Linked DNA regions of Rhodobacter capsulatus SB 1003. The protein of the gene in region 1 binds, or shares a complex with, the protein of each later gene. Links are inferred from orthologs where the notes say so. Each region holds a gene or a part of one and is shown on either strand. Other genes may lie near its edges.

Region 1 (14,787 bases):
GGCGGTCAGCGCCGCGGCGGTGGCCTTGTGATCCTGCGGAACCGCACTTGCCGCGGCATGGGCGGCGGCAAGCCGGTCCTTGACCCGGGCCGATTGCGCCGGATCGGCGGCCGAGAGCAGCGGGTCGAGCACGGCGCGGGCGCGGTCGAGCGTGTCCAGCGCGGCCCCCAAAAGCACGGTGTCGTCGGCCGCATAGGGCGTCAGGGTCCCGGCGGCGGTCGCATCGGCCAGGCTGCGGGCATAACGGGCGGCATCGGCGGCGATGCCTGCGGGCGTGCCGTCGAAGGCCTTGACGCGGCTTTGAAATTCCGTCGCATCCCGGCTCAGCGCCGCGGCCACCGGGGCAAGGTCCGCAACCGAGGATCGGGCGAAAAGCCCGTATTCGATCCGGGAGAGGCCGGTGAAGGCCGGGTCCTCCTCGCGTGCGGCCAGCCAGGCGGCCTGCGGGGCGATGCGGTTTTGCAGATCGGCCGCCTGCGGGGCGACGGTTCCCAGGCTGGCCCAATGCGCGGCGGCCTGCGTCCAGGCGGTCTTTGCCGCCGCCAGATCGCCCGCCGCGATCGCCTGTTCCAAAGCCTGCGCCGCGCGGGTGAATTTCCCCGCCGCCTTCATCAGCTGCACCTTGCGTTCCGAGAGCGGCCCGATCAGCTCGCGCAGCGGCGGCGCGGCGGTTTCCGCGGCGCTTTCGGCCGTCGCCAGCACGGTCAGCTTGCCGCGCGGGTTCGACAACAGCCCGCAGGTGATGTCGTAGACGCCGGGTTTCAGCCGCTCGCTCAGCACCGACGAAAAGCCGGGGGCGATGTTTTCACGCTCGGCCACCACCATGACGCCGTTCAGGATTTCCCATTCCACCGGCCGGTCCGAGGCGTTGCGGATCAGGAACCGGGCCGGGCCCGCGGGCACTTCCAGCGCCATCGGCTCGCAGGCGGTGGCGGTGACGGTGACCGGGATCGCCCCCTCGGTCTGCGGCTGGTTTCGCGCCGAGGCGAGCCAGAACAGCGCGACGCCGCCCAGCACCAAAAGGCCGCCGGTGCCCAGAAGCAGCGGAAGGAGGCGCCCGGACGGCGCTTGTGCGGAAGGGGTCATCGGATCAGGCCTTTTGCGGAAGGGGGGCGGGCGCGGGGCGCAGGAAGAGCGGCAGGTCACGGCCAGGAACGCGGCCCAGAGGGCGACCTCGCCCTGGGTCGGGCTGTCGTGATAGCCAAAGAGCGCCGAAAGCACGGTGCCCGCGACCGAGGCATTGGGCAGGGTCTGGCTCAGATCCCAGGCCGGGGTCTGCAGCGCATTCCAAAGCCCGGCCTCGTGCAGGCTGCGCAGCGCCCCCGAGAGCAGCCCGGCCGCGACGAACAGGATGAAAAGGCCCGAGAACCGGAAGAACCGGCGCAGATCGAGCCGCATGCCGCCGGAATAGATCCCGAAGCCGAGCGCGACCGAGATCGCGATCCCCGCCAGCGCCGAGAGGGGGGCGGCCGGGCCCGGGCTTTGCTGGAAGATCGCCAGCAGGAAGAAGACCGATTCGAGACCCTCGCGCGCGACGGCAAAGAAGGACATCGCGACCAGCGCCCAGACCGTGCCCTGACCGGGGGCGGTGTCGAAAGCGGCCTCGACCCCCTGTTCCAGCGTCGCGCGGATCGAGCGGGCGGCGGCGCGCATCCAGAACACCATCCAGACCAGCACGGCCACGGCGATCAGGGCGACGGCGGCCTCGAAGCCTTCCTGCGTCTTTTGCGGGAAGCCCGCCTGCAGGAATTGCAGCGCCGCACCGACGAAAAGCGACAGCGCGACGGCGAAAAGCACGCCGACCCAGATCGCCCCGATCCAGGCGCCGCGGCCGGTGCGGCGCAGATAGGCGGCGATGATGACGACGACGAGGGCGGCTTCAAGCCCTTCGCGCAACATGATCAGAAGCGGGGCAAGCATGACATGTCATATCCTTATTTATTTTGTCGGATATTCAGATGTATTAAAATAGTCAAGATATATCTTTGCGGTGGCGCCGGTTTGCGCCGCGGCGGTCGCCTTGGGGCTTGATCCCGGCCCGCCCACGGGGAATGGTGGCGCAAACAGGAGGGGCCGATGCGGATCCTGCGATCCTTGGGGCCGGCGGTGCCGCGGGCCGGTCTGCGCGAGGCGCTGCGCGCCGGTCTGGGTGTCCTTGCCGCGCTGGCGGGGCTGAGCCTCGTTCCGCTGCTGGCGCCGCAGGAGCTGCGGCAGGTCTCCTGGCTGCTGCCGCCCTTCGGGGCGACGGCGCTCTTGCTGTTCGCGGTGCCGTCCAGCCCGCTGGCGCAGCCCTGGTCGGCGCTGGTCGGCAACATGCTGGCGGCGCTGATCGGCGTTGCCGCCACGCATCTGCCGCTGGATCCCGGGCTGCGCGTCGCGCTGGCGGTGGGGCTGGCGGTGGTCGCGATGATCCTGGCGCGGGCCGTGCATCCGCCCGCGGGGGCGGTGGCGATGATGACGGCGCTGGCGCCCGAGCCGGTGCGGCAGCTTGGGGTCTGGGTCGTGCTGATGCCGGTCGGGCTGGGCACGCTGGCGCTGGTGGTGCTGGCGGCGGGCTATGCGCGGCTGACCGGGCGGCACTATCCGGCCCGGCAGTTCGAGGCCCCGAACCCGCATCGCACCGCCGATGCCGCGCCCCCCGAGCGGCTGGGCCTGACCGAGGCGGAGCTGACCGGGATCCTGACCCGGACCCGGCAAGCGCTCAACCTCGGGGTCGAGGATCTGGCGCGGCTCGTCGGCGCGGCGGAACTGCAGGCGGCGACGCATCGCACCGGGCCGATGACCGCAGCCGAGATCATGTCGCGCGATCTGATCACCGTGCAGCCGGAAACACCGCTGGCCGAGGTGGCGGCGCTGTTTCGGCGCCATCGTTTCACCTCGCTGCCGGTCGTGGGCGCCGAGGGTCGGTTTCTGGGGGTGATCTTTCAGATCCATCTGATCTTGCGCGCGCAGGCGGATGCGGCGCGGCGCGATCGCGGCTTTGCGGCGGCGGCGCGGCGGCTGATGGATCCGAAGCGGGCGCCCGGGGTTCTGGCGGCGGATCTGATGGCGGTGGCGATCCCGCGCGTGAGCCCGCAAACGCCGATCGCGGCGCTGTTGCCGATGATGGCGGATGGTCGGGTCGATGCGGTTCCGGTGCTGCAGGGGCAGGCGATCACCGGCATTGTCACCCGCACCGATCTGATCGCGGCGCTGGCCCGGCAAACACTGCGCGAGGGCTGAGGGGCGACGGCGCAAAAGCCGCTTGCAGCGGCGTTCTCATCAGTTCTTGTGGATATGTTTGGCAGTCCGTAGGGGAGTCGAACCCCTCTTCCCAGGTTGAAAACCTGGTGTCCTAACCGATAGACGAACGGACCACCTTTTCGCTTTGTCAGCTGTGCTGCGCGGCGTGAGGGGTGTTTAGGCCAGGCGCCGGTGACTCGCAAGAGGGATTTTGCAGTTTTTCCAAACTTTCTTCATTCGCCCCGAAAAAACTTCAAAAAGAACAGGAAAACAGGGGGTTGAGCCGCCGTCGTCAGGCCCGTGCGGCATCGTCAAGACGCAATTGCACCTTGGAGCGGCCGCCCCAGCTGTCCAGTTCAAGCTTGCCCGCCAGATGAAACCGGCCTGCCCCTCCCGCCGAGAGCGCGGGGCCCAGCGGGCCGTCGAAAGCGCCAAAGGCGATGGCGTCGAGCTTCGCGCCAAGCCCGTCGCCAAAGCTGAGCCGCAGGTGGCTCTCGCCGATCCGCCGGGCGTTCAGGATCGCCATCGCGGGAAAGGCAAAGCGCGGCGAGGGCGCCGCCTGGCCATAGGGGCCGGCGCGGTCGAGATCCTCGATCAGCGCGGGCGTCGCGGCGCCCGGCATCAGGAGCCCGTCCAGCCGCAGATCGGCCGGGCCGCCGTGCCGCGCCCTGCCGGGCGAACACTCGGCAGCCTTCCATCGCGGTTCCACTGCCCTCGGCAGGGTCAGACCCGCGGCCATGCGGTGCCCGCCGCCCTTGAGCAAAAGCCCCTCGGCCGCGACGCGCTGCACCGCCGCGCCCAGATCGACCCCCGCCACCGAGCGCGCCGAGCCCTTGCCAAGGCCGCCTTCCAGCCCGATCACCACGGCGGGGCGGTTCGTCGCCTCCTTCAGCCGCGCCGCGACGATGCCGACGACGCCCGGATGCCAGCCCTCGCCCGCCGCCCAGACAAGCGGGCCGTCGAGGCCGCGCGCCTCGGCCTGGGTCAGCGCGGCATCGCGGACGCGATTCTCGATCTCGCGCCGTTCGCTGTTCAGCCGGTCGAGCCGCTCGGCCAAGGCCGCGGCCTCGGCGGCGCTGTCGGTGGAGAGCAACCGCGCCCCCAGATCGGCGGCGCCGATCCGGCCCCCGGCATTGACCCGCGGTCCCAGCAGAAAGCCCAGATGATAGGCCGTCGGCGCCTTGTCGAGCCGGGCGACGTCGGAAAGCGCCACCAGCCCCGGCCGCTCGCGCCGGGCCATGACCTTGAGCCCCTGCCGCACCAGCGCCCGGTTCACGCCCAGAAGCGGCGCCACATCGGCGACGGTCGCCAGCGCGACAAGATCGAGCATCGCCATCAGATCGGGGCCCTTGACCCCCTCGGCGCGCAGCTGCCGGTTCGCCTCGACCAGCATCAGGAAGACCACCGAAGCGGCGCAAAGATGCCCCAGATCGCCCGGTTCGTCCTGCCGGTTCGGGTTCACGCAGGCGACCGCGGGGGGCAGGGTCTCGCCGCCCAGATGGTGGTCGAGAATGACGACATCGGCGGGGGCGGCGGCGGCGACCGGCGCGTGGCTGAGCGTGCCGCAATCGACGCAGACGATCAGCCCGTGCTCGCGGCCAAGCGCCTGCATCGCGGGGACATTGGGGCCGTAGCCCTCGTCGATGCGGTCGGGGATGTAGAGCGTGGGGGTGACGCCGAAGGCGCGCAGAAAGCAGATGAGAAGCGCCGCCGAAGAGCCGCCGTCGACATCGTAATCGGCGAAGATCGCGATCTTTTCGCGGCTTCGGAGCGCCCGCAGAAATCGCGCCGCCGCCTTTTCCATGTCTTTCAGGCGGTGCGGATCGGGCAGCAGGTCGCGCAGGGTCGGTTCCAGAAATCCCGCCGCGGCTTCGGGCGTCACGCCGCGGGCGACCAGAACCCGGGCGAGCGGCAGGGGCAGGTGGGTGGCTTGCGCCATCGCTTCGGCCAGACGATCGGCTTCAAGGCTGGGGCCGACCCAGCGCCGCCCGGTCAAGGAGGTATCGACATTCAGAAAGCTGGTCATGGCGCAGCTCTAGCGAAAAAACGAAACGCCCGCCAGTGGCGGGCGAAAGGGGGCGCCGCCCCCTCTTTGCCTGTCGGCAAATTCCCCCCCGGGATATTTCGGCCAAGGTGAAACGGCCCCGTTTTCCTTGGCAAAATACGCGCAGGGGGTGCGGGGGACGGCATACCCCCCGGAGCGTTGCCTCAGCGGATCGGGTTGCGATAGATCACCCGGCGCACCGAGCCGGTTTTCGAGCGCATCAGGATCGTTTCGGTCTCGATGAATTTCGGGTTGCGCTTCACCCCGTGCAGGATCGAGCCGTTCGTCACCCCGGTCGCGGCAAAGATCACGTCGGCGCGGACCATGTCGTCGCGGGCATAGATCTTGTCGAGATCGGTGATCCCGGCCTTTTTCGCGCGGCCGCGCTCGTCATCGTTGCGGAACAGAAGCTTGCCCCACATCTGCCCGCCCATGCATTTGAGCGCCGAGGCCGCCAGAACGCCTTCCGGCGCGCCGCCCGAGCCCATGTAGATGTCGATGCCGGTCACGTCGGGCTCGGCGCAATGGATGATGCCCGCGACGTCGCCATCGGTGATCAGCCGGATCGAGGCGCCGGTCGCGCGGACCTCGGCGATCAGCTCTTCGTGGCGCGGACGTTCCAGAATGCAGCAGGTGATGTCATGGGCTTCGCAGCCCTTGGCCTTGGCCAGCGCGTGGATCCGCTCCGACGGGGTCATGTCGAGGCTGACGACGTCCTTTTCGAAGCCCGGCCCGATCGCCAGTTTTTCCATGTAGACGTCGGGCGCGTGCAGAAGCGTGCCGCGCGGCGCCATCGCGATCACCGTCAGCGCGTTCGGCATGTCTTTCGCGGTCAGCGTCGTGCCTTCGAGCGGATCCAGCGCGATATCCACCGCCGGGCCTTCGCCGGTGCCGACCTCTTCGCCGATGTAAAGCATCGGGGCCTCGTCACGCTCGCCCTCGCCGATCACCACGACGCCGCGGATGTCGAGGATGTTGAGCTGCTCGCGCATCGCGTTCACGGCGGCCTGGTCGGCGGCCTTTTCATCGCCGTGGCCGATCAGCCGGGCCGAAGCATGGGCGGCGGCTTCCGACACGCGCGCAAGGCCGAGCGACAGCAGGCGATCATTGAAATCGGTGGGGGTGGTCATGGCATGTCCTGTGCTTTTGGGTTGGCACAGCTAGGCCAGAGACGCGCCGCCTTGACAAGTCTGACAGCGCTAACGATCTGAAACTGCGTTCAATCTGTCGAGAGCGGCGGCGGATCCCCGCCCGGTCCGGTGCGCAGATGCACCGGAGCGGGGCGGGTCCGGTCAGACTTCTTCGATCCGAAGCGCCACCGGGGCGCCCAGCACGACGCCGGTCGCGGGCAGGGCCGCGATCGCCACGTCGATCGCATCGCGGGTGGTCTTGTGGGTCACGATCAGGACCGGGGCCGAGGTGTCCTCGTGGCCGTATTGGCGCATGCGGGAAATCGAGACGCCCGCTTCGCCCAGCACTGCGGCGACCTTGGCCAGCGCGCCCGGCTTGTCCATCAGCTCGAGGCGCAGGTAATAGGGCGCGGGCGCCGAGACCGCGGCCGGGATCGGATCGGCGAGGCCTGCCGCCGGTTGCCCGAAGGTCGGCAGCCGCAGCCCGCGCGCGATGTCAAGCACGTCGCCCATCACCGCGGATGCCGTCGGGCCTTCGCCCGCCCCCGCGCCGCGCAAGACGATCTGGCCGACCGAGTCGCCCTCGATCACCACCATGTTGGTGCCGCCCTGCAGCTGCCCCAAGGGCGAGGCCGCGGGCACAAGGCAGGGCATCATCCGCTGTTCCAGCCCGCGGCCGGTCATCTGCGCCACGCCCAGAAGCTTGATCTTGTAGCCCATGTCCCCGGCGCGGCGGATATCGTCGATCGAGATGCAGCCGATCCCTTCCAGCACGACATTGGCGAAGCTGACCTTGGTGCCGAAGGCGATGGAGGCCAGGATCGAGAGCTTGTGGCCCGCGTCGATCCCCCCGACGTCCAGGTTCGGATCGGCCTCCAGATAGCCCAGCTGCCGGGCTTCCTCGAAGACCGTCTCATAGGGCAGGCCCGCGGTTTCCATCCGGGTCAGGATGTAGTTGCAGGTGCCGTTCATCACCCCCATGACGCGGCGGATCTGGTTGCCCGCCAGCCCCTCGGTCAGCGCCTTGATCACGGGGATGCCCCCGGCCACGGCGGCCTCATAACGGATCACCCGGCCCAGACCCTCGGCCAGTTCCGCCAGAGCCTGACCGTGATGGGCCAAAAGCGCCTTGTTCGCGGTGACGACATCCTTGCCCGCCTTCAGCGCGGCTTCGGTCGCGTCCTTGGCCGGGCCTTCATGGCCGCCCATCACCTCGACGAGCACATCGACATCGTCGCGCAAAGCCAGCGCCACCGGGTCGGTTTCCCAGGCATAGCCCGACAGATCGGCATCGCGGTTCTTCGTGCGGTCGCGGGCGGAAACCGCGGTGATCACCACCGGGCGGCCGCTGCGGGCGGCCAGAAGATCGGCATGGCGTTGCACGATCTTCACCACGCCAATGCCGACGGTGCCAAGCCCCGCGATGCCAAGGCGAAGCGGTTGAGCGGCGGCGGCGGTCATGGGAACCTCATGGTTTTGGCGATCAGATGCGCCCTGTTAGCCTTTCGCGCGCCGCAAAGCAACGCGCGGCTTGCGTCACGGGGTCTCGGCGCGCAGGGCCTCGGCGCGGGCGCGCAGGGCCTCGGCCCGGGCCTCGAGCCCCGGCGCGGGCGAGGGCGAGAGCGGTTCCTCGACCAGAAGCGTCTCGGCGGGGACGAGGTTCGGGAAATCCGCCCCGGGCGCGGCCGAACAGGCGGCAAGGGCAAGCGGCAAAAGCAGGGCAGGGCGCAGCATGGGGGCTCCGGGTGGCTTGGGCGCAGCATAAAGGCGCCCGCCGCCCGCCGCCAGAGCCGGTTTGATATTGAACGCGCGTTCAGATAATCTGGGCGCATGGCACGCAAGACAGGCTCTCATTCCGAAATCACCGGGCCGCGCATCCGCGCCGAGGCGAGCCGGCTCTTTGCCCGGCACGGCTTTGCCGCGGTCTCGATGCGGCAGATCGCGGCGGCGGTGGGGGTGCAGGCGGGGGCGCTTTATCTTTACACCCCCGACAAGGAGGCGTTGCTGTTCGACCTGCTGAAAACGCATATGGACGAGCTTCTGGCCGCCTGGGCCGAGGTGCCGCGCGGGACGGGGGCGTTGACGGCGCTGGAAGCTTTCGTGCGCTTTCACATCCGCCACAACCTGCCCCGGGCCGAGGCGGTGTTCCTGAGCTACATGGAATTGCGCAACCTGTCGGAGAGCAATTTCGCCGTGATCGAGGCGCTGCGCCGCGCCTATGAGACCGAGCTGGAAACGATCCTGCGGGCCGGTCAGGCCGAGGGGGTCCTGGCCCTGCCCGATCCGAAACTGGCGGCGATGGCGATCATCGCGATGCTGACCGGGGTCAACACCTGGTATCGCGAGGGCGGGCGGCTGAGCCGGGAAACCGTCGAGACGATCTATTGGGACATGGTGCGCAAGGCGGTCGGCGCCTGAGCGCCCGGCCCCCCGGATCAGCTGGCGTCGCTCCAGGTGTTGCGCACCCCGCGCGCGCGGGTGATGATGAAATTCGAAAACCGGAGCTGTTCGGACAGGCCCTGGCTTGTCCAGGTCTGGCCGCCATCGAGCGACAGGGATTTCTGCCCGATGTCGAAGATCGGGTTGTAGCTGAGCGAGGTTTCCAGAATCACCGCATAATCCCCCTCGGACATCAGCGGGATGCGGTCTTTCTCGGCGTTGATCGTGGTTTCCGTGTGCACCGCGATCGAGCCGGTGGCCCAGGATTTGTCGAGCGCGAATTCATGGGTGTCGCCGTCGCAATCGATCGTGGTGTTGGCGTTGCCATCGCTCGGGCAATAGATGATCGCGACCCGCATCCAGCTGCGGCTGGCGTCGCTGTTCATCATGAAGTCGAACATCCGCTTGGCCCCGGTCATGTAGGTCGGGCCGATCGGCGTTTCCTCGCGCGAGATCATGTCGGCGACGGTGTAGCTGGCCTTCAGGGCCTGCGCCTTGGTGCGGAAGGCGTCGAAGAACTGAAAGGCGATGACATACCAGCCCAGGATGAGCAGCGCGCCCAGCATGCCCTCGATCGGAACCGAGCCGCGCTCGTCGCGCAGGATCCGGCGCAGACGGCGCATCAGCATGGCCGGACCCTCCCCGAAGCTTGCGGTCATGGTGGCGCTACTCCGGTTCATTGACGAAGGCGGTGGTGGTGATCAGGACGTATTTGTCGCCGCTTTCGTGGGCGATGGCCTGTGACAGCGGGTTGAGCTTCTCCATCGGCGAGACGCGCAGGCAGGCGCGCAGGATCATCAGCTGCCCCGAGACGCCGGGCTGAATGACCGGCGTTTCGGTTTCGGTGATCGCATCGGAACAGAGCACGCCCCGGCCGTTGATGTCCGAGGACCAGGTGGCCCGGTCGACCTGGAACACCTCGACGGCAAGATCGGTCATGCAATCGGGCAGGAAGGCGATATTGCCGCAGATCGACCGCTTGAGCTCTTCGTGGCTGGGCATCTCGGCCACGCCCAGCCGCAGGATGCGCGTGGTCAGGTCGACGCCGCGATCCAGCAGGGTCTGCTTGATCCCCAGAAGGCACATCTCGACCGAGGCCACCATCATCATCACGAAGAACGGCATCCAGAACACCGCCGGGACCGAGGCCGCACCCTCTTCGGAGCGCAGCCGGCGGCCGAGCCGGAGGAGGAGGCGAAAGGGGATGCGCAGCCGCTTCATCGCAGGTCTCAGTTCGTCAGCCGCAAGGAGGAGATCGAGGCCGCGATCGAGGCGAAGGCGGTCGAGAGATTGCTGCCCTGCACCTCGTAGTAATAGCTGGTGCCGCTCGAGCAGTATTTGAGCAGCGTCTTGCCCCCACTCGGGGCGTCGGCGGCGACGGAAAAGATGTAGATCCCCTTGCTCTTCGCCAGGTCGCAAAGCTTCTTCGTGCGCGCATCCTTGACGCTGGTGTCGTAGACGGCATTCGCCATCAGCTCGTATTGCGTCCCGGCGCTGCGGCCATAGGGTTTGCCAAGAAGCCCCGCCACCGTGTTCAGGTTCCAGTTCTTCGTCTTGTAGAGATGATCATAGCTCACGTCATAAAGCGGCGCTTCGGTGGTGACGTTGACGGTGGTGGTCTTCTTGCAGGTATAGGTTTTCAGGCTGGTGGTGGAGCTGATCAGCGTGCAGTCGCTGGTTCCGACCGAACAGCTGTTCCATTTCCATTGCCCCCAGGAGTTCTTGTACTGCGTGCAGGTCGCGGTCTGGACCTGCTGCTCCTGGGTGGTCTGGGTGATCGCGCTGCGCGCGACCCAGGTGCCGGTCTCGTATTTGTAATAGGGGGTGCTGCTGCGCGTGGCGTCGTAATAGTAGATCCCGCTTGCCGTCGTGGCAGAGGGGCCGAAGCTGCCGAGGCTGTCGACCCCGAGGGTCGACATGATCCCCGAGGGCCCGGTGCGATAGCCCGGCAAGGTCGAGAAGTTGGTGGTGTTTGCGCCGTCGGTCATCAGCACCAGCACCTTCATCGTGTCGCCGTCGTAATTGATCGGGCGCGGCTTGGTTTCCCGGAATGCGCTGCTGACCGAGGTCATCTTGGCCACTTCGTCGCGCGCCGACGGGTCGAGCAGCGCCAGGCCCCATTTCGCGCCGACGTCGATCGAGGTCCAGCCGCCGGCAGTCAGCTTGTCGATGAAGCCGGTTTTGTCGGCGGCCAGGAAGGTCGGGTCGCTGGAGAGCGGGATCACCCGGTTCTGCGGGGTGTTCATGCAGTTGTGCCAGTCCTGTCCCGGATTGTTCGAGGTCGAACCGTCGCTGACGAGCGCGGACAGGCTGTCGGAATATTTGTAGGAACTTCCATACATCGTCCGGGTCAGCGGCCCGGTGCCGTCGATGACCATCGTGTTGTAGTCGTTGGCCACGAAATCGGCGCATTGCGGCATCGCAAAGCTGGATCCGGTGACGCTGAAATCACTCGACAGAGTGTAGCCTTCCTGCATTTCCGAGCCCAGATAGACGTTCGTGGAATAGGGCACGACGCTGACACTGGTGCGCCCGGCGGCCACGCCGCTGCCCGACGAGGCGAAGACCGTGTTGATGAAGCTTTTCGCCGCGACCTGCAAATACTGGAACCGGGTCTTCGACGACGTGCAGTTCTTGGTGCAGCTCGGGTTGTCCTTGACATATTCCGTCATCGACCCCGAGAGGTCGAGCACAAGCGAGATCTCGACGTTGCCGACGGCCTGCATCGCCGTGGTGTCGCCGGTGGCGGCAAGGCTGGACACGCCCAGAAGCGGCCCGAAGATTGTCGGCATGTCGTCGTCCACCTCGACGCTGACGCGCCGCCATCCCAGCGCGATGCTGCCCTCGACCTTCGGCGTGAACGAGGAATCGCTGGCAATGTAGCCCAGCCCGGCCTTGGTCAGATAATCCTTCACCACCAGCGTCGGGTCGCGTTTTTGCGTCAGCGAGGCGGCGGCCAGCACGGCGCGGTCGATGGTGTTCTGGATCAGCGTGCGGCGTTCCTCGACCCGGACCAGATCGATCGCGATCCCGGTGGTGATCAGCATGACCAGAAAGACCTGCAGCGACAGGATGATCAGGGCGCCATCCTCGTTGCGCAGCAGCCGGTGCAGCATCCCGCCGCCCCGGGCCTTCTCGCCCCGAGCCTTCCCGTCCCGACTGCCCAGTTCCATCGCGTGTCTCCGATCCGGTGCGCGGCCCGGCCCCGACTCGCCGGGGTCCGGACTGTTCCATCTTTCTTCTTGCGCCGGATCGGGGCGGAAATGTGGCGCATCGGTGGCGCAGGATGTTGATTGTGCAGGGATTTGCGACACTCTGCCAATGCGCGGGCGGGTGTTCGGCGCCTTGGGACAATGGCTTGCGAAATCTTCGCTTTTCGCGGCGATGTTAGAGGGATGTTAATCTTTTCGGCGTAGCGATTCGCCCTTGGGCCTCTCGACTCCGGCGCTTCAAATCCCGATATAGGTTCCATGTCCCTGCCGCCCGGATTCCTTGACGAGTTGCGCAACCGCCTGCCGCTGTCGCAGGTGGTCGGGCGCAAGGTGATCTGGGATCCGCGCAAGTCGAACCGCGCCAAGGGCGATTTCTGGGCGCCCTGTCCGTTTCACACCGAAAAGTCGGCCTCGTTCCATGTCGATGACCGCAAGGGGTTCTATTACTGCTTCGGCTGTCACGCCAAGGGCGACGCGGTGAGCTTCGTCAAGGAAACCGAGAATGTCGGGTTCGTCGAGGCGGTGGAGATCCTGGCGCGCGAAGCGGGCATGGTGATGCCCGCCCGCGATCCGCAGGCGGCGCAAAAGGCGGACCGGCGCACCGAATTGGTGCGGGTGATGGAAGAGGCGGTGAAGTATTTCCGGCTGCAGCTGAACACCCAGGCGGGGGCGGCGGCGCGGGATTATCTGGCGCGCAGGCGGCTGGGGGCCTCGGCGCTCGAACGCTTCGAGATCGGTTTCGCCCCCGACAGCCGCAACGGCCTGTTCCAGGCCCTGACCGGCAAAGGCATCGCCCCCGACCTGATCGTCGATGCGGGGCTGTGCATCCGCCCCGACGAAGGCGGCACCCCCTATGACCGCTTTCGCGGCCGGATCATCTTTCCCATCCGCGACGCGCGGGGGCGGGCGATTTCCTTGGGCGGGCGGGCGATGGACCCGAATGCCCGGGCGAAATACCTCAACGGGCCGGAAACCGAGCTGTTCGACAAGGGCCGCAATCTTTACAACCTTGGCCCCGCGCGCGAGGCCTGTGGCAAGGGCAAGCCCCTGATCGTGGCCGAGGGCTATGTCGATGTGATCGCGCTGGTCGAGGCGGGCTTCACCGGCGCCGTCGCGCCTCTGGGCACGGCGATCACCGAGGATCAGCTGAAACTGATGTGGCGCATCGCCGACGAGCCGGTGATCGCGCTGGATGGCGATGCGGCCGGGCTGCGGGCGGGGCTGCGGCTCGTCGATCTGGCCTTGCCGCTGCTGGAGGCGGGCAAGGCGCTGCGCTTTGCCATCCTGCCCGGCGGGCAGGACCCCGACGATCTGATCAAGGCCGAGGGCCGCGAGGCGATGGAGCGGGTTCTGGCCAGCGCCAAGCCGATGGTCGATCTGCTCTGGCAGCGCGAAACCGAGGGCAAGGTCTTTGACAGCCCCGAACGCAAGGCCGCGCTCGACAAGAGCCTGCGCGCGGCGCTGAAGAAGATCGCCGATCCCTCGATCCGCACGCATTACGGCGAGGATATCAAGCGGCTGCGCGAAGAGCTGTTCGGCCTGTCCCGCGGCGGGCAGGCGCCGCGCTGGACGATGCCGCAGGGGGCGTTCAGCCCGGGGCCGCGCGGCCCGGGGGCGGGCGGGCGCGGCGCGAAGCCGCAGGCGCTGCCGCTCTCGGCCACGAGGGCCTCGCTTCTGGCCTCGGCGGGCAGCGAAGCGGTGGCCGAACAGCTGCGCGAGACGATGATCGTGGCGATCCTTTGCGCCCATCCCGTGCTGGTCGCCGAATTCGAAAGCCAGATCGAGCGGTTGCGGCTGTCCGATCCCGGCCTTGGCGCGCTGCGCGACACGATGCTGATGCAGGCCGACCGGCCCGCCGGGGCGCTGGCCGAGGCTTTGGCGCGCGAAAATCCGGGGGTGCTTGAAACCCTGATGCGCCATCCCCATGTGCGCTCGGCCCCTCCGGTGCTGCGCCGGGACGACAGTGACTTTGCCCGCATGTGTCTGGCCGAGGAACTGGCCAAGTTGCAGGCGACGCGGGCGGTGCGGGCAGAAACCGAAGAAGCCGCGGAAGCTCTTGAAGGCCTGGCCGACGAGGGCGTGACCTGGCGGATCAGCCAAGCGACGAAAGCCTTTCACCGTGCCGGAAAGTCGAAACTTGAAGACACGGGAGATCTGGGCGAGGACCGGGCCGCGATGTCGGATTTCCTGCAGTCCCTGCTCGACAAGCACGGCGGCGGATGAGAATTTCCCCCTTTGATTCGCCCCTGTGATTCGCCGCCGTGATTCGATAAAACGGCGAGAACCGATTCGACCCGCTGCGCGCCAGCCCGTGCGCAGCCCCGATGCAGCCCGACGAGGAGCGCCCATGGCCGCCAAGGACATCGACGACACCAAGCCCGACACCGCCGCCGACGAGGACGCTTCCTTTGACATGAGCCAGGCCGCCGTCAAGCGGATGATCGGCGAGGCGAAGGAACGCGGCTACATCACCATCGACCAGCTCAACGCGGTGATGCCGCCCGAAACGGTCTCGGGCGAGCAGATCGAGGATGTGATGTCGATGCTCTCCGAAATGGGGATCAACGTCGTCGAGGGCGAAGAGGTCGAGGAAAGCGAAGGCGGCGAGGTCGTCGAGACCGGCTCCGGCTCGCGCGAGATCGCGGTGGCGGGCGCGGCGGGCGAGACGCTTGACCGCACCGACGACCCGGTGCGGATGTATCTGCGCGAGATGGGCTCGGTCGAGCTGCTCTCGCGCGAG
Region 2 (14,687 bases), 1.5 Mb from region 1 along the record:
GGGTCTTGCGGCCTCAAGCTGGCAGGTGGCCGATGCGGCGCGCGCGGGCGGCGCGGCGGGGATGATCTACACCGCCCGCACCGCGCCCGAGCGCTGGCATCTGGTGCTGTTTCGCTGGAGGGAGCCGCCGATCTCGGCGCAACTGACCGGCCATCGCCAGCCTGCGGATTTCGGTTGAGGGAAGAGTTTCGCCTCGGCTGCGCCGAGGCGAAATACCCCCTCAGCCCTTCATCTTGAAGCCCTTGCCGATCTGATCGGAGGGCTTCACCGGATAATCGCCCGAGAAACAGGCGTCGCAATATTGCGGACAGGCGTTGTCGCGCCCGGCCTCGGCCCCCGCGGCGCGGTAAAGACCGTCGAGCGAGATGAACTCGAGGCTGTTTACCCCGATCCACTCGCGCATCTCCTCGACCGACATCCGCGCCGCCAGAAGCTTGTTCCGGTCGGGCGTGTCGACGCCGTAAAAGCAGGGCCAGGCGGTGGGCGGGCTGGCGATGCGGAAATGCACCTCGGCAGCACCTGCTTCGAGGATCATCTCCTTGATCTTGCGGCTGGTCGTGCCGCGCACCACCGAATCGTCCACCAGCACCACCCGCTTGCCCTTGATCAGGCAGCGGTTGACGTTCAGCTTCAGCCGCACGCCCATGTTGCGGATATGCTCGGTCGGCTCGATGAAGGTGCGGCCCATGTATTGGTTGCGGGTGATCCCAAGCGCGAAGGGAATCCCCGATTCCTGGCTGTAGCCGATCGCGGCGGGGGTGCCGCTGTCGGGCACCGGGCAGACCAGATCGGCCTCGACGGGCGCCTCGCGCGCCAGCTCCACCCCGATCTGGCGGCGCGTCTCATAGACCGAGCGGCCGCCGATGATGCTGTCGGGCCGCGAGAAATAGACATGCTCGAAGATGCAGAACCGCGGTTGCGCCGCATGGAAGGGGCGCGTGCTTTCGATCTGGCCTTCGTGGATGATCACCATCTCGCCGGGCTCGATCTCGCGCACCAGTTCCGCCCCGATGATGTCGAGCGCGCAGGTCTCGGACGAGAGCACATAGCCGTTTTCACCCAGCCGCCCCAGCACCAGCGGCCGCACGCCCAAGGGATCGCGCACGCCGATCAGCTTGGTGCGCGTCATCGCGATCACCGAAAACGCCCCCTCGACCCGGCGCAGCGCATCGGCGATGCGCTCGGCATGGTTGGTCTGGATCGAGCGTGCCATCAGATGGATGATGCATTCGCTGTCCGAGCCGGATTGAAAGATTGCACCGCGGTCGATCAGCTCGCGGCGCAGCGCATCGGCATTCGTCAGGTTGCCGTTATGGGCGATCGCACAGCCGCCCATCGAAAACTCGCCGAAGAAGGGCTGGATGTCGCGGATCACCGCCGCTTTCGAGCCCGCCGTCGAATAGCGCACATGGCCGATGGCCAGCGGCCCCGGCAGCGTCTCCATCAGCGAGGCCTTGGTGAAATTGTCGCGCACATAGCCGAAGCGATGCGCCGAATTGAAGCCCTTGGCCGGATCATGGGCGACGATGCCGCCCGCTTCCTGGCCGCGGTGCTGCAGCGCATGCAACCCGAGCGCCACGAAATTCGCCGCATCGGCAACGCCGATCACGCCGAAGACGCCGCATTCCTCCTTCAGCTTGTCGTCGTCAAAGGGATGCGACAGGAAGGTCTTTTCGGCAACGGTCATGGGAAGGCTCCAGGGATCTTGGGCTTGGCGCGGCTTTAACGCGAAACGGGAGGGGTGTTAAGCCCTCCCGCTCGGAATTCCTTACAAAGCTGTCACGATTTCGCGCGGGTCATGGCTCAGTTCGTGGCGGGGGGCGTCACGCCGCCGGGCAAAACCGTCTCGGCGGCGGGGGTGCATTTCGCCACCAGGGTTTCATAGCGCGCGACGATCCAGCCCGGCGCATCATCGGGCATCGTGTCGTCCATCTGCCCGCTCAGCTTCGAAAACACCTTGGCCGAGCGGGAATTTTCCACCACCGGCATCGCCTGCGCCGTGACCAGCTTGTCATAGACGACAAAGGCCACGGCAACGAGGATCACGCCCCGCGCGACGCCGAAGAGAAAGCCGAGCCCCTGATCGAGCCCCCCCAGAACCGAGCGCTGCACCAGCGTCGCAAAAAGCGGCGTCAGGATCGAGAAGAGCACCAGCGAGAGCGCAAAGACCGCGGCGAAACCGCCGATCGTCGCCAGTTCGCAGCTGTCGGCCAGGAATTTGTTCAGGACCGGCAGCTGCGCGATCAAGGGCTTGGCGGCATCGGCAAAAGTATAGGCCAGCACCGCGGCGCCGATCCAGCCCATGATGGCCAGCCCCTCGCGCACGAAGCCGCGGCTGTAGGCGAGGATCGCCGACAGGATGATGGTGATCGCCACGATGGCGTCGACGATGGTGAACCCTTCCATGGTTCCAAACCCCCTGTGACGCTAGCCCGCGCCGAACATGTCCCCAACGAATGTCACGAGGTCGGGCAGCTTGCGCAGCGCCATCCCCGCCCCGCCTTCAAGCTTGGTGCCCACCGGCAGGATCGCCTGTGAGAAACCAAGTTTCTCCGCCTCTTTCAACCTGTTTTCCGCCTGACCCACCGGGCGCAGCGCCGCCGAAAGCGAGATTTCCCCGAAAATCACCAGATCGGCCGGAAGCGCCACATCCTCGCGCGCCGAAAGCAGCGCAGCCGCCAAGGCGAGATCGGCGGCGGGCTCCAGCACCTTCAGCCCGCCCGCGACATTGAGGAACACATCCAGCCCGGCAAAGGGAATGCCGCAGCGGCTTTCCAGCACGGCCAGAATGGTCGAGACCCGCCCCGAATCGAGCCCCACCACCGTGCGCCGGGGGCTGGCGAGTGAGGAGGGGGCAACAAGCGCCTGAATTTCGGTGAGCACCGGCCGCGTGCCCTCGATCCCCGCAAAGACCGCCGAGCCGGGGGCGGGCTGGCCGCGCTCAGAAAGAAAGAGGGCCGAGGGGTTGGCGACCTCGGCGAGGCCCCCGCCGGTCATCTCGAAAACGCCGATCTCGCTGGCCGGGCCGAAGCGGTTCTTCACCGCGCGCAGGATGCGGAACTGATGGCCGCGTTCGCCCTCGAAATACAGCACGGTGTCGACCATGTGTTCGACGACGCGCGGACCGGCAATCTGGCCTTCCTTGGTGACATGGCCCACCAGGATCACCGAAACCCCGCGCGATTTGGCAAAGCTCACCAGCTCATGCGCGGCGGCGCGGACCTGGCTGACCGAGCCCGGGGCGGCTTCGACCATGTCGGCCCACATCGTCTGGATCGAGTCGATCACCACCAGATCGGGCCGTTCGGCTTCAAGCGTCGTCAGGATGTCGCGCAGGTTGGTCTCGGCGCCAAGGCTGACGGGCGCATCGGCCAGACCCAGCCGCAAGGCCCGCATCCGCACCTGCGCCGAGGCTTCCTCGCCCGAGATGTAAAGGCATTTCAACCCCTTGCGGGCGAAAGCCGCAACGGCCTGCAAGAGCAGCGTCGATTTCCCGATCCCCGGATCGCCCCCCACCAGGATCGCCGAGGCGGGGACAAGCCCGCCCCCCAGCACCCGGTCAAACTCCGCCATGCCCGAAAGCGTGCGCGGCGGCGGCGCCTCTTCATGGGCAAGCGTCGTCAGATCGATGCGCCGCCCCTTGGCCCCGCCCAGGCTCTTGCCCGCGGGGCCGGTCGAAAGCGGCGCCTCTTCGACGATCGAATTCCACGCGCCGCAGGCGTCGCAGCGCCCCGACCATTTGCGATGGACAGCACCACAGCCGGTGCAGGTGAAGTTTGCGGATGCCTTGGCCATGCGCCCTTGTGGCAGAGCCCCGCGCAGCCTGCAAGCGCCGGGCAGAGAAGGGGGCGCCGCAGCCTGTCTCAGCGGATCGCGGCGATCGGGCCCTCGGCCCGGCCATGGATGAATTGCGTCACATAAGGGTCTGACGTCGCGTCCATTTCCGCAATCGAGCCATGCCAGCGAATGAGCCCGTCATGCAGCATGGCCACCCGGTCGGCGATGGCCCGGACCGAGGACATGTCATGGGTGATGGTGATCGCGGTCGCCCCCATCTCGCGCACGACGGAATTGATCAGATCGTTGATCACGCCTGACATGATCGGATCAAGCCCCGTCGTCGGCTCGTCGAAGAAGATCACCGTGGGGTCGGTGGCAATGGCGCGGGCCAGCCCCACCCGCTTTTGCATGCCGCCCGAGAGTTCGGCCGGGAAAAGATCGGCGACCTCGGGGCCAAGGCCGACGCGGGCGAGTTTCTCCACCGCCACGGCGCGGGCCTCGGCCTTGGGGCGCTTGTGCGGGCCGCGCAGCAGCCGGAAGGCGACGTTTTGCCAGACGCTCAGGCTGTCAAACAGCGCCGCGCCCTGAAACAGCATGCCGAAGCGCGACAGAAACTCTTCGCGCGCCGCGACCACGGGGGCGCCGTTGACCCGGATCGACCCGGAATCGGGCGTCACGAGGCCGAGGATGCATTTCAAAAGCACCGATTTCCCGGTGCCCGAGCCGCCGATGACCACCAGGCTTTCGCCGCGTTCGATGCGCAGGGACACGCCGCGCAGCACCTGTTTCGACCCGAAGGATTTCGCGAGGGTTTCGATCTCGATCATTTGGAGAAGAACACCTCGGTCAGCAGGTAGTTAGAGGCAAGGATCGCGACCGAAGCCGCGACGACCGCGGATTTCGTCGCCCGGCCCACGCCCTGCGCGCCGCGGCCCGAATTCATCCCGTAATAGCAGCCCATCAGCGCGACCAGGAAGCCGAAGGCCGCGCCCTTGACCAGACCCGAGCCGACATCCCACAGTTCCAGATATTCCCAGGTGTTGCGGATATAGGTCGCCGAGTTGAAACCGAGCCGCTCCGTCCCGATCAGCCAGCCGCCCAGAACACCGATGACATCGCCCACGGCCACAAGCAGCGGCACCGAGAGCGTCGCCGCCAGAACGCGCGGAACCGCCAGATATTTCAACGGGTTGGTGGACAGTGTGACCAAAGCGTCGATCTGTTCGGTCACCTTCATCGTGCCGATCTCGGCCGCGATGGAACTGGCCACCCGCGCCGCGACCATCAGTCCGCCCAGCACCGGGCCCAGTTCGCGCACCATCCCGATCGCGACGATCGAGGGCACGACGCTTTCGGCCGAAAACCGCGCCCCCCCCGCATAGATCTGCAGCGCCAGCGCCGCGCCGGTGAAGAAGGCCGTCATGCCGACGACGGGCAAGGACAGCCAGCCGATCTGCAAGAGCGCCTGCAGGAATTCGCGGCTGTAAAAGGGCGGGCGCAGCATGTGGCTCAGCACAGCACCGGTGAAAAGGCTGATCCGGCCCGCGCCCGCAAGCGCCGCCAGAACGGTGCGGCCAAGCCCGGCCAGGGCCGAGAGGATCACGCCAACCCCCCGACATAGCTGCGCTGATAGCGTTGCCCCAGCGCGGTCAGGATTTCATAGCCGATCGTGCCCGCGACCTCGGCCAAAGCATCGACACCCTGATGCGGCCCAAGGATCTCAAGGCTTTGCGGCACCTCGGGCAGATCGGTGACATCGACGGTGATCAGATCCATCGAAACGCGGCCGACGAGCGGGCAGGGGGTGTCGCCCGCCCAGAGCGTCGCCTTGCCCGAAAACCGGCGCGAGAGCCCGTCGGCATAACCCGCGGCGACGGTGGCGATGCGGCTTTCGCGCGCCGCCGTCCAGCTGTTGGCATAGCCCACCGTCTCGCCCGGCGCGACGGTGCGGATCTGCACCACCGGCAGCGACAGCCGCACCACCGCACGGGCGGTTTCGAACGGCAGCCCGCCATAAAGACCGATGCCGGGCCGGGTGACGTCGAAATGATAGTCGGGGCCCAGCAGGATGCCGCCCGTCGCCGAAAGCGCGCGTTTCAGCCCCAGACCGTCGGTCATGGCGCGGAAATTCTTCAACTGCATCGCATTCATCGGATGCTCGGGTTCGTCCGAACAGGCCAGATGGCTCATCACCAGCTTCGGCCCGGCGGCGATCAGCTCGGCCGAAACCGCCGCCCAATCGGCGGGCTCAAGGCCAAGCCGGTTCATCCCAGTATCCAGCTGCACGCCAAAAGCCGCGCCGGGCAGGGCGTCGACATGGCGCTTCACCTGCTCGACCGAGTTCAGCATCGGCGTCAGGCCCAGATCGCCGATCATCTCGGTGTCGCCCGCCATATGGCCGGAAAAGACAAAGATCTCGGGGCCTTCGCCCAGGGCCTGGCGGACGGCGGCGCCCTCCTCGGCGGCGGCGACAAAGAACTTGCGTGCCCCCGCCCGGGCCAGAACCCGCGCCACCCGCGCGGCGCCAAGGCCGTAGCTGTCGGCCTTGACCACCGCCCCGGTCTCGGTGGCGGCGGAAGTCATTGCGTCAAGCGCCCGCCAATTGGCAAGCACGGCGTCAAGATCGATGCGGAGCGATGCTGTGGTCATGCGGTTTTCTTGAGCCTGAGGGGCCGAAGGTCAAGCGCAAACATCCGTGAACGCGCGCGCCCGCGGCAGATGTGGCAGGGGGGCTCGTTCAGGGGGCTTGCGCGGCGCCACTGGCGCCACGGTCCCCCTTCACCCCGTCCGCAAGCGGACTCCCCGAGGTATTTCGGGCAAGATGAAAACACCCCGGGTCGGCTTTCATCTTGCCACAAATATCCCGCGGGGGTCCGGGGGCGCGAAGCCCCCGGCCTTGGCTCAGAACCCGTCCGAGCCGTCGCCCTGCCAGGGCCGGGCGAGGTCCGAAAACCGGGTGAAGCGGCTTTCGAACGCCACTTCGACGGTGCCGATCGGGCCGTGGCGCTGCTTGCCCAGGATCACCTCCGCCTTGCCATGCACGCGTTCGGCCTTTTGCATCCATTCGGCGAATTTCGGATCGTCCTCCGGCGGCTTCAGACGTTCGTGATAATATTCGTCGCGATAGACGAACATCACCACGTCGGCATCCTGTTCGATCGAGCCCGATTCGCGCAGGTCGCTCAGCTGCGGGCGCTTGTCCTCGCGGCTTTCCACCGTCCGGCTCAGCTGCGAGAGCGCCATCACCGGAATGTTCAGCTCTTTCGCGATCGCCTTCAGCCCCATCGAGATCTCGCCGATCTCCTGCACCCGGTTGTCGGTCCGCCCCGAGCCGCGCAGCAGCTGCAGATAGTCGACGATCACCACATCCAGCCCATGCGTGCGCTTGAGCCGCCGACAGCGCGCCGCCACCTGCGAGATCGGCAGGGCGGGGGTGTCGTCGATGTAAAGCGGGCAGGTTTCCAGCGCCTTCGCCGCCTCGACGAAACGGCGGAATTCGGCCTCGGTCATGTCGCCGCGGCGGATCTGTTCCGAGGGCACTTCGGAGGCTTCCGACAGCACCCGCGCCGCCAGCTGTTCGGCCGACATCTCGAGCGAGAAGAAGCCGACGACGCCCCCCTCGACCGCGCCTTCGGTGCCGTCATGGCGCATCCCGCGCTTGTAGGCCTTGGCGATGTTGAAGGCGATGTTGGTCGCAAGCGAGGTCTTCCCCATCGAGGGGCGCCCGGCCAGGATCAGAAGGTCGGAAGGGTGCAGCCCGCCCAGTTTCCGGTCGAGATCACGCAGGCCGGTGGAGACGCCCGCAAGCCCGCCCTCGCGCTGATAGGCGGCGTTCGCCGATTGCACCGCCTCGGTCACCGCCTTGAGAAAGCTCACAAATCCCTTGTCGGCCGTGCCCGATTCCGCCAGCTTGTAAAGCGCGCCCTCGGTCTTGACGATCAGGTCTTCGGGCTCCAGCCCGACCTCGACCTTCTGCGCGGACGCCGACAGATCCTTGCCCAGCCGGATCAGCTCGCGCCGCAGCGCCAGATCATGGATCATCTGCGCATAGTCGCGCGCGGCGTAAGACGAGATCGCCGCCCCGGCAAGACGCGCCAGATAAGTGGCGCCGCCAAGCGCCTTGAGCCCCTCGTCATCCTCCAGATAGGCCTTGAGCGTCACCGGCGAGGCGAGCGCGTTCTTCTGGATCCGCGCCGCCGCCACCTCGAAGATGGTGCGATGCACGGGTTCGAAGAAATGCTCCGCCCGCACCACCGAGGCGATCCGGTCCATGACATCGTTATTCGTCAGGATCAGCCCCAGAAGCTGTTGTTCCGCCTCGATATTATGCGGCAGAGCCTCTTCTTCCGGCATCTCGGGTCTGATCGGTGCAAGCGTGTTCATTTCTGCCTCATGATCCCATCCCCCGGGCTCTTCTAGCGACGGGCGGGGGAAAACGGAAACCTTCCGCAAGGTCGGATAACCCTGTGGACAAAAGCGCAACCGCGCCGCAGTTTAGCGCATTTTTGGGGGAATTTCCACCAAGGACCACAAGATATTGCGGGTATCCCCCCGGGCGCGCGAGTCGCCCCGGGTTGTCCCCATTTCATCCACAGGCGTATCCCCGGGGTTCTCCCCGGAAATCTCAGCCCTTCTTGTGGGCCTCCTGCCAGGCGCGCGGGGCGCTCAGGAAGGCCTCGACCTCGTCAAGCGTCGCGGCGTCAAAGGCACCCTGCGCGCGGGCCTCGGCCAGAACGTCCCACCAGGTGCAGAGATGGTGCAATTGCACCCCATGCGCGGCCAGATTGGGCACGGTTTCCGGGAAGATGCCGTAGTAGAAGATCACCGCCGTATGGGCGCAGGTCGCGCCGGTCTCGCGGATCGCATCGACGAAGCTCAGCTTGCTGCCGCCGTCGGTGGTCAGATCCTCGACCAGCAGCACGCGCTGGCCTTCGGTCATCGCGCCTTCGATGCGGGCATTGCGGCCGTAGCCTTTCGGCTTTTTGCGCACATAGGTCATCGGCAGCGCCAGCCGCTCGGCCACCATCGCGGCAAAGGGGATGCCCGCGGTTTCGCCACCCGCGATATTGTCAAACGCCTCGAAGCCCGCGTCGCGCAGCACGGTGACGGCGAGGAAATCCATCAAGGTCGAGCGGATGCGCGGATAGCTGATCAGCTTGCGGCAGTCGATATAGGTGGGCGAGGGCAGGCCCGAAGCCAGCGTGAAGGGCGTCTCGGCGTTGAAATGCACCGCCTTGATTTCCAGAAGCATCCGCGCGGTCAACCGGGCGATTTCTTCCCGGGCGGGATAGGAGGAGGGGATCATGTGCTTGTCCTCATGCTGTTTTTTCTTGGTGCAAATACGCCTCTTTTCGACCGTGGTGCCTGTGGCGCGGGTGGAAAGGGCGTATTTCGGCCAAGAAGAAGGATCAGTCGATTGCGTGCCAGAAGACCGGGAAGCCCGGGTCGAAGACGGTGACGGGACCGGCGCCGGTCTCGATCTTGGCGGGCCAGCTCGCGGGCGTCGCGGTCTTTTCCAGCGTCAGCGTCGCGGTGTTGACCGGCAGGCGATAAAAGCGCGGCCCGTTTTCCGAGGCGAAGGCGGCCAGATTGGCCAGTTTCCCCTCCTCCTCGAAGACATGGGCGAGAAGTTGCATCGTGTTCGTCGCAGTGAAACAGCCCGCACAGCCGCAGGCGCATTCTTTCAGCGGATCGACATGCGGTGCGGAATCGGTGCCAAGGAAGAAGCGCGCTTCGCCGCTCGTCGCCGCCTCGCGCAGCGCCAGGCGGTGGTGTTCGCGTTTCGCCACCGGCAGGCAGTAGTAATGCGGCTTGATCCCGCCCACGAGGATATGGTTGCGGTTGAGGATCAGGTGATGCGTGGTGATCGTCGCGCCCAGATCGTCGCCTTGCGCGCGGGCATAATCGACGCCGTCCCTGGTGGTGATATGTTCCATCACCACGCGCAGCCCGGGCGTCGCGCGGCGGATCGGATCGAGCACCGTCTCGATGAAGACCGCCTCGCGGTCGAAGATGTCGACGGCGGGATCGACCACCTCGCCATGCACGCAAAGCGGCAGGCCGATCTCGGCCATCTTTTCCAGCACGCCCCGCACCTTGTCGAAATCGCGCACGCCCGAATGGGAATTCGTGGTGGCGCCTGCCGGGTAAAGCTTCACCGCTTTCACCAGACCCGAGGCCGCCGCCGCCGCGACATCGGCGGGATCGGTGGTTTCGGTCAGATACAGCGTCATCAGCGGCTCGAAGCCCGCGCCTGCGGGCAGCGCGGCCAGGATGCGGGCGCGGTAGGCCGCGGCCTCGGCGCCGGTCACCACCGGGGGCACCAGATTGGGCATCACGATGGCGCGGGCGAAATGGCGCGTGGTTTCGGGCAGGACACCCGTCAGCATCGCGCCGTCGCGCAGATGCAGGTGCCAGTCGTCGGGGCGGGGAAGGGTGATGCGGGTCATGCGCCCCGGTTACACCCAAGGCCGCGGCATTTCCAGTGCCAGCTTTGTCCCGCCCGCAGGCGGCTTCGCGCTCATGTGACCTTGGGGCTCTGGACGGCGGCTGCCCCATGCGTCACCCTGCGCGGGCCTCGGGGGAGGATGGAGAGACACATGACGACACGGTTCATCGCCTTGGCGGGCCTTGCCGCCGCAATCACCGCCCTTGCGGGCTGCAACGATCCGGGCTTTCGCGGTGTGCCCGAGGTGCGCATCGCCAGCGCGGCCGAGGTGACGCAATGCCGCCTGACCAGCACGATCACCAATGAACCCGGGCTTTACGGCCCCGTGGTCGGGCGCGAGGCGGAACGCTATGCCCGCAACAAGATCCTCGACATGGCCAAGGGCGACGGCGCCAATACCGTCGTCTTCGATCCGGTGATGCCGGGCGAGCCGGTCTATCTGCTGACCGCCAAGGCCTATCGCTGCTGATCCGCTCACGGATTCTTTACGCTGCATTGCAGAAAATGCAGGGCGGGGTTTCGGCAAACGTTCTTGTCGGGTCCCCGCCCGCTGCCTATATCCCGGCTCAGGGAGGAAACATTCTGCACCCTGTCAGGAGGTTTCCATGAGTTATGTCGAACTGTTCGAAGCGCCCGCCAAGACCCCGGTCAAGGGCATGGCGGCGCGTCTGTCGCGGCTTCCTGCGGCCCTGGGCGAGGGGCTGGTGGAGGTGCTGGAAACCGGCGCGCGTCTGCGCGAGGTGACCCGTCTGCGGGCGATGTCGGATGCCGAACTGGCGCTGCATCACATCACCCGCGACGAGATCGTGCCGCACGTCTTCCGCGACCGTTACTGCTACTGAGACGGCCGGAGAGGCCGCCGCGGCTTTTGCCTGCGGCGGCCCATCCTCTTGCGCCGGACGCCCGCGCGGCCGATAGTGAGCCCGTCGAACTATGCTGAAGGAGCGGGCGATGTCGCAAGAAACCCTGACCGAAGTGCGCGGTGATCTGGTTCTGGCGGCGCTTTGCGTGGGACAGTTCCGGGCGCCCTGCCAGATCGAGGCGGAACGGCTGCTGGTGCGCGCCGACGAGTCGCTGATGCAGGCGCTGCGGGCGCTGGGTCTGGAGATTGCCGCGGTTTTCGAGGTCTTCACCCCGGCGCCGATGTTCGCGCCCGACGAGCTGATCCTGGATCAGGTGGCGCGGGGCATCATCCGCCGTCAGGTCACCACCCATGTCTTCCGGCCGCATGACGACGAAAGCGCCGAGGAAGACGGCGATTCCGTGGCTGCGGCGGTCTGATCCGCCGCGCCGCCCCGCGCCCAACCCGGGGCCTGTTGCTCAGGCGGCGGTGCCGCCGGTCGCGGGCTCGGGCCGGGCGGATTTTCCCAGCTGATCTTCCAGCACCACCAGCCGGTTGCGGAACCGTGGCCAGCCCAGCCGCCGCACCACGTTGCGGCACAGCATCGCCTCCAGCCCGGGGCGGCCCGAGCTGTTCAGATAGCCCGCCAGCCGGCGCAGATAGCGCATCGCATTGCGCCGCCCGCGCCACAGCTTCCAGAACGCCGTGGCGGTGAAGGTGCCCGCGCAGGCCTGCGCCAGCATCGGTTCCAGCGCGTCGATCTCGGCCAGGGCGGTTTCGGGCGTGCTGCCCAGATTGCGGCAGGGCAGCAGCGTCACATGCGGCCGCGCCATCAGCGCGGCGTGCATCGCATCGGGGCCGATCAGCGGATCATAGATCACATGCACCGCCCCGGCGCCGTCGAGCATGTCGGGGGCAAAGCCGTAACGGTCGGTGAAATTCTGCCGCCGCCGCCGCCGGAAGCGGTCGTCCCAGGCGGTCAGCCGCGCCTCGAGCGTCGCCTGCGGCGCCAGCGTGATCACCGTCGCCCCCGGCGCCGCGACCGAGAAGGCCGCCGCCGCATAGCCGCAACTGCCCGCGCCGTAAAACACCACGCGGTCGAAATCCTCGAAAAACGCCTCGTCCACGAGGCGGTCGACATAGGCATAGACGGCCGGATCGCGAAACCAGCTTTCGTCATGGGCGATCAGCGTCAGGCTGGAATGACCGCCCGCCTCGGCTAGGGTGAAGCCAAGCGGCAGCTGATCTTCGGAGCGGGCGCGGATCGCGGCGCGGATCTCGAAACTGACCAGAAGCACCGGGCCGCGGTCGGCAAAAAGCACCGAATGCTCTGCGCCAAGCGGTTCCCAATAGCCCTCAAGCTCGCCCAGTTCCTCGATGTGGCGCAGCCAGTCGCTGTCGTTCAGATCGCGCATCGTGCTGGTTTCCAACTTTCCCCCGTCCATCGCCGCTCTCCCGCTTTTGTGCGGAAGTCTGCCTGAACAGGGTTAATCTATCATTCCCGCCGCCTGCCGGAAATGCGCGGCAGGCAAGAAAATAGCTTGGATTGTCGGGAAGGCGGCGCCAATCCGGCGAAAGGCGGGCCAGTGTTTCCTCCGCGGTTACGCCCGCGGCTTTCGGGCCGCGGCGGCCAGACCCAGCGCCTGCATCCGCGCGGCCAGCGCGGGCGGCAAGGGCTGCGAGGGCGGGGTCAGCATCAGCCGCCCGAAAAGCGCGCGGAACGGCTCCTCTGCCATCAGCCTTGCAAAGCGTTCGTGCCGCCAGGCCACGCCCGCGCGGTGCAGCCGGTCGATCTCGGCATCAGCGCGCAGCTGCGCCAGCCCCGCTGCCGTGGCGGCGGCATAGCGGGACATCGAGCGATCCTCGACATCGCAGAAATTGCGCTCGACCCAATAGCTCAGATCGAAGGTCGAGGCGTCCCGATTGGCCCTGCCGCGGTCGCATTTGAGCACGTAGCTCTGCATCGCCCCCAGCGCGTAATGGTTGAGCTGCACCAGCTGCCAGGGGTTTTCGCCCAGGGGCGTGAACAGCCGCCCGCTGCGGTAGGCCTCGGGCAGGGCCCGGCCGCTGCCATCGACCCAGACCGTCTGCGCGATCCGGTCGGGGTCGGGGGCGCGGGGGCGGTGCACGCCCAGCTTGCGATAGGCGCCATCGTTGCGAAACAGCGTCTTGATCAGGCTTGCCCGCCAGGGCCAGGTCATGCCCGGGGGGGCGGCGCGGGTGAATTGCGCGCTCACCGGCGCGTCGATGAAATCGACCACCCCCGCATTGCCGAACAGCCGCCAGGTCAGCGCGATCGCTGTCGCCTGCGGGCGCGCGGCCAGCAGCGCCGCCAGCGTGCCGTCGCCCGCATGGATGTTGACGAATTCGTCGATGTCGAGGACCAGAACCCAGTCGGCGGCGCGCATCAACGGGTGCTTGTCGGCCGCCTTCAGCGCCGCCCATTGCGGCCCCTCGCGCCAGGGGCCGGGGTTGCGGATATGGGTCAGCGCGCCCAAAGCCTGCAGCCGGTCCAGAAGCGCATCGGTGCCGTCGCTGCAATCGTTGGAAAAGACAAGGAAATCGGTGAACCCCACGGCGCGGTGATGGGCCAGCCATTCCAGCAGGAAGGCCGCCTCGTTCTTCACCGTCAGAATGGCCAGCGCCCGCATCAGTGGTTCGCCTCGCCCTCGTGGTCCACGGTGAAGAAGAAATCAGCCGGCAGGTCGCGCAGGTGCAGATCCTCCGGGATCACCCCCGGACCGGCGTTGAACACGGCCGAGCCGAAGACATGGAGAATGCGGGACAGCTTCTCGAACCGGTCCGAACAAAGTTCGGCGTAGAAATTCGCGTAAGCCTCGGTCGCGCGCAATTCCGCGATCTTTGCCCGATGCGCCGCGACGGAATGCTCATGCGCGGCGCGGATCTCGGGATCGGCCATGAGCCGGTCGAACTCCGCCCGCGCGCGCGGGATCATCCGCTGGATCGAGCGATCCTCGACCGCGTTGTGATTCATCCGGAACCAGTAGTTCAGCCCCTGATCGCGGTCGACATGGTTCACCCGGCCACGGTCGCGCTTGACCAGAAAGCTCTCGGCCGAGCGCACGGCGTAGTGATTGAGCTGCACCCAGTCATAGCCGTAAGTGCTTGATGTCGAACGCCAGCCGTTGCGATACATCTCGCGCGGCATCGGCTTGCCCGAGCCGTTCAGCCACTGCACCTGATCCCACAGATCGGGCAAAAGCCCCTTCGGCCGGTGCACGCCGAGCTTTTTATAGATGTCGATGTTGCGAAACAGCGTCTTGAAGCCCCAGGCCTGATGCGGCTTGCGCACGATCTCGGGGGCGCAGGTGGTGAATTGCTCGAGCAGGAAGCGGTCTTCGTAGTCATGCACGTCCGAGTTGCCGAAAAGCCGCCAGGTCAGGGCGATCATGTTCGCCGTGCCCATCGCCTCATACAAAGCGCGAAGCGTGCCGTCGCCGATCTTCACATCGATGAATTCATCGACATCCATGCAGATCGCCCAGCCGCAATTCTGAATGAGCGGCTCGCTCTCGGCGCTTTCAAGGGCGGCATGCTGGGGCGGCATGTCCATGCTGCGAAACGGGTTGTCGCGGTGCTGGCAGATGCCCTTGCGTT

Evidence for each region.
Region 2: the proteins of dnaG (region 1) and RCAP_RS07805 are in contact, whole or in part, in a crystal structure (PDB 2R6A), measured with the Geobacillus stearothermophilus proteins. The link is inferred for Rhodobacter capsulatus SB 1003 from one-to-one orthologs. Residues at the interface, in WP_049624496.1 of Geobacillus stearothermophilus: Lys456, Leu457, Leu458, Pro459, Ala460, Asn463, Ala464, Leu467, Leu535, Leu536, Ile537, Ala538, Gln544, Glu545, Asp548, Tyr549, His552; in WP_033016901.1 of Geobacillus stearothermophilus: Ser13, Glu15, Ala16, Gln18, Glu91, Leu92, Asp94, Ala95, Val96, Pro97, Thr98, Ala99, Ala100, Asn101, Tyr104, Tyr105, Ile108.

What each region holds. Positions count from the first base shown.
Region 1 is NC_014034.1:3,245,319-3,260,105, reverse strand. What follows is about bases 11,877-14,787. They hold dnaG (DNA primase), read left to right. Parts: upstream 11,877-12,305; coding sequence 12,306-14,270; downstream 14,271-14,787. Other genes in these bases: rpoD (RNA polymerase sigma factor RpoD), read left to right, coding at 14,395-14,787; RCAP_RS15095 (TadE/TadG family type IV pilus assembly protein), read right to left, coding at 11,877-12,008. Outside these bases: iron uptake transporter permease EfeU, read right to left, coding at 1-1,920; RCAP_RS15140 (HPP family protein), read left to right, coding at 2,077-3,222; single-stranded-DNA-specific exonuclease RecJ, read right to left, coding at 3,515-5,248; glpX (class II fructose-bisphosphatase), read right to left, coding at 5,431-6,396; RCAP_RS15120 (homoserine dehydrogenase), read right to left, coding at 6,559-7,857; RCAP_RS15115 (hypothetical protein), read right to left, coding at 7,933-8,130; RCAP_RS15110 (TetR family transcriptional regulator), read left to right, coding at 8,227-8,814; RCAP_RS15105 (TadE/TadG family type IV pilus assembly protein), read right to left, coding at 8,832-9,494; RCAP_RS15100 (TadE/TadG family type IV pilus assembly protein), read right to left, coding at 9,502-10,056; more of RCAP_RS15095, read right to left, coding at 10,065-11,876. UniProt on the Escherichia coli protein: RNA polymerase that catalyzes the synthesis of short RNA molecules used as primers for DNA polymerase during DNA replication.
Region 2 is NC_014034.1:1,699,750-1,714,436, forward strand. The notes cover bases 5,923-8,733. They hold RCAP_RS07805 (replicative DNA helicase), read right to left. Parts: upstream 8,164-8,733; coding sequence 6,682-8,163; downstream 5,923-6,681. Other genes in these bases: alr (alanine racemase), read right to left, coding at 5,923-6,429; RCAP_RS07810 (orotate phosphoribosyltransferase), read right to left, coding at 8,405-8,733. In the rest of the region: RCAP_RS07770 (RES domain-containing protein), read left to right, coding at 1-178; purF (amidophosphoribosyltransferase), read right to left, coding at 221-1,687; RCAP_RS07780 (CvpA family protein), read right to left, coding at 1,804-2,406; DNA repair protein RadA, read right to left, coding at 2,428-3,795; RCAP_RS07790 (ABC transporter ATP-binding protein), read right to left, coding at 3,864-4,607; RCAP_RS07795 (MlaE family ABC transporter permease), read right to left, coding at 4,604-5,380; more of alr, read right to left, coding at 5,380-5,922; more of RCAP_RS07810, read right to left, coding at 8,734-9,085; pyrC (dihydroorotase), read right to left, coding at 9,189-10,229; RCAP_RS07820 (lipoprotein), read left to right, coding at 10,380-10,697; RCAP_RS07825 (hypothetical protein), read left to right, coding at 10,834-11,070; RCAP_RS18445 (urease accessory protein UreE C-terminal domain-containing protein), read left to right, coding at 11,180-11,509; RCAP_RS07835 (hypothetical protein), read right to left, coding at 11,549-12,514; RCAP_RS07840 (glycosyltransferase family 2 protein), read right to left, coding at 12,671-13,720; RCAP_RS07845 (glycosyltransferase family 2 protein), read right to left, coding at 13,720-14,687. UniProt on the Escherichia coli protein: The main replicative DNA helicase, it participates in initiation and elongation during chromosome replication. Travels ahead of the DNA replisome, separating dsDNA into templates for DNA synthesis.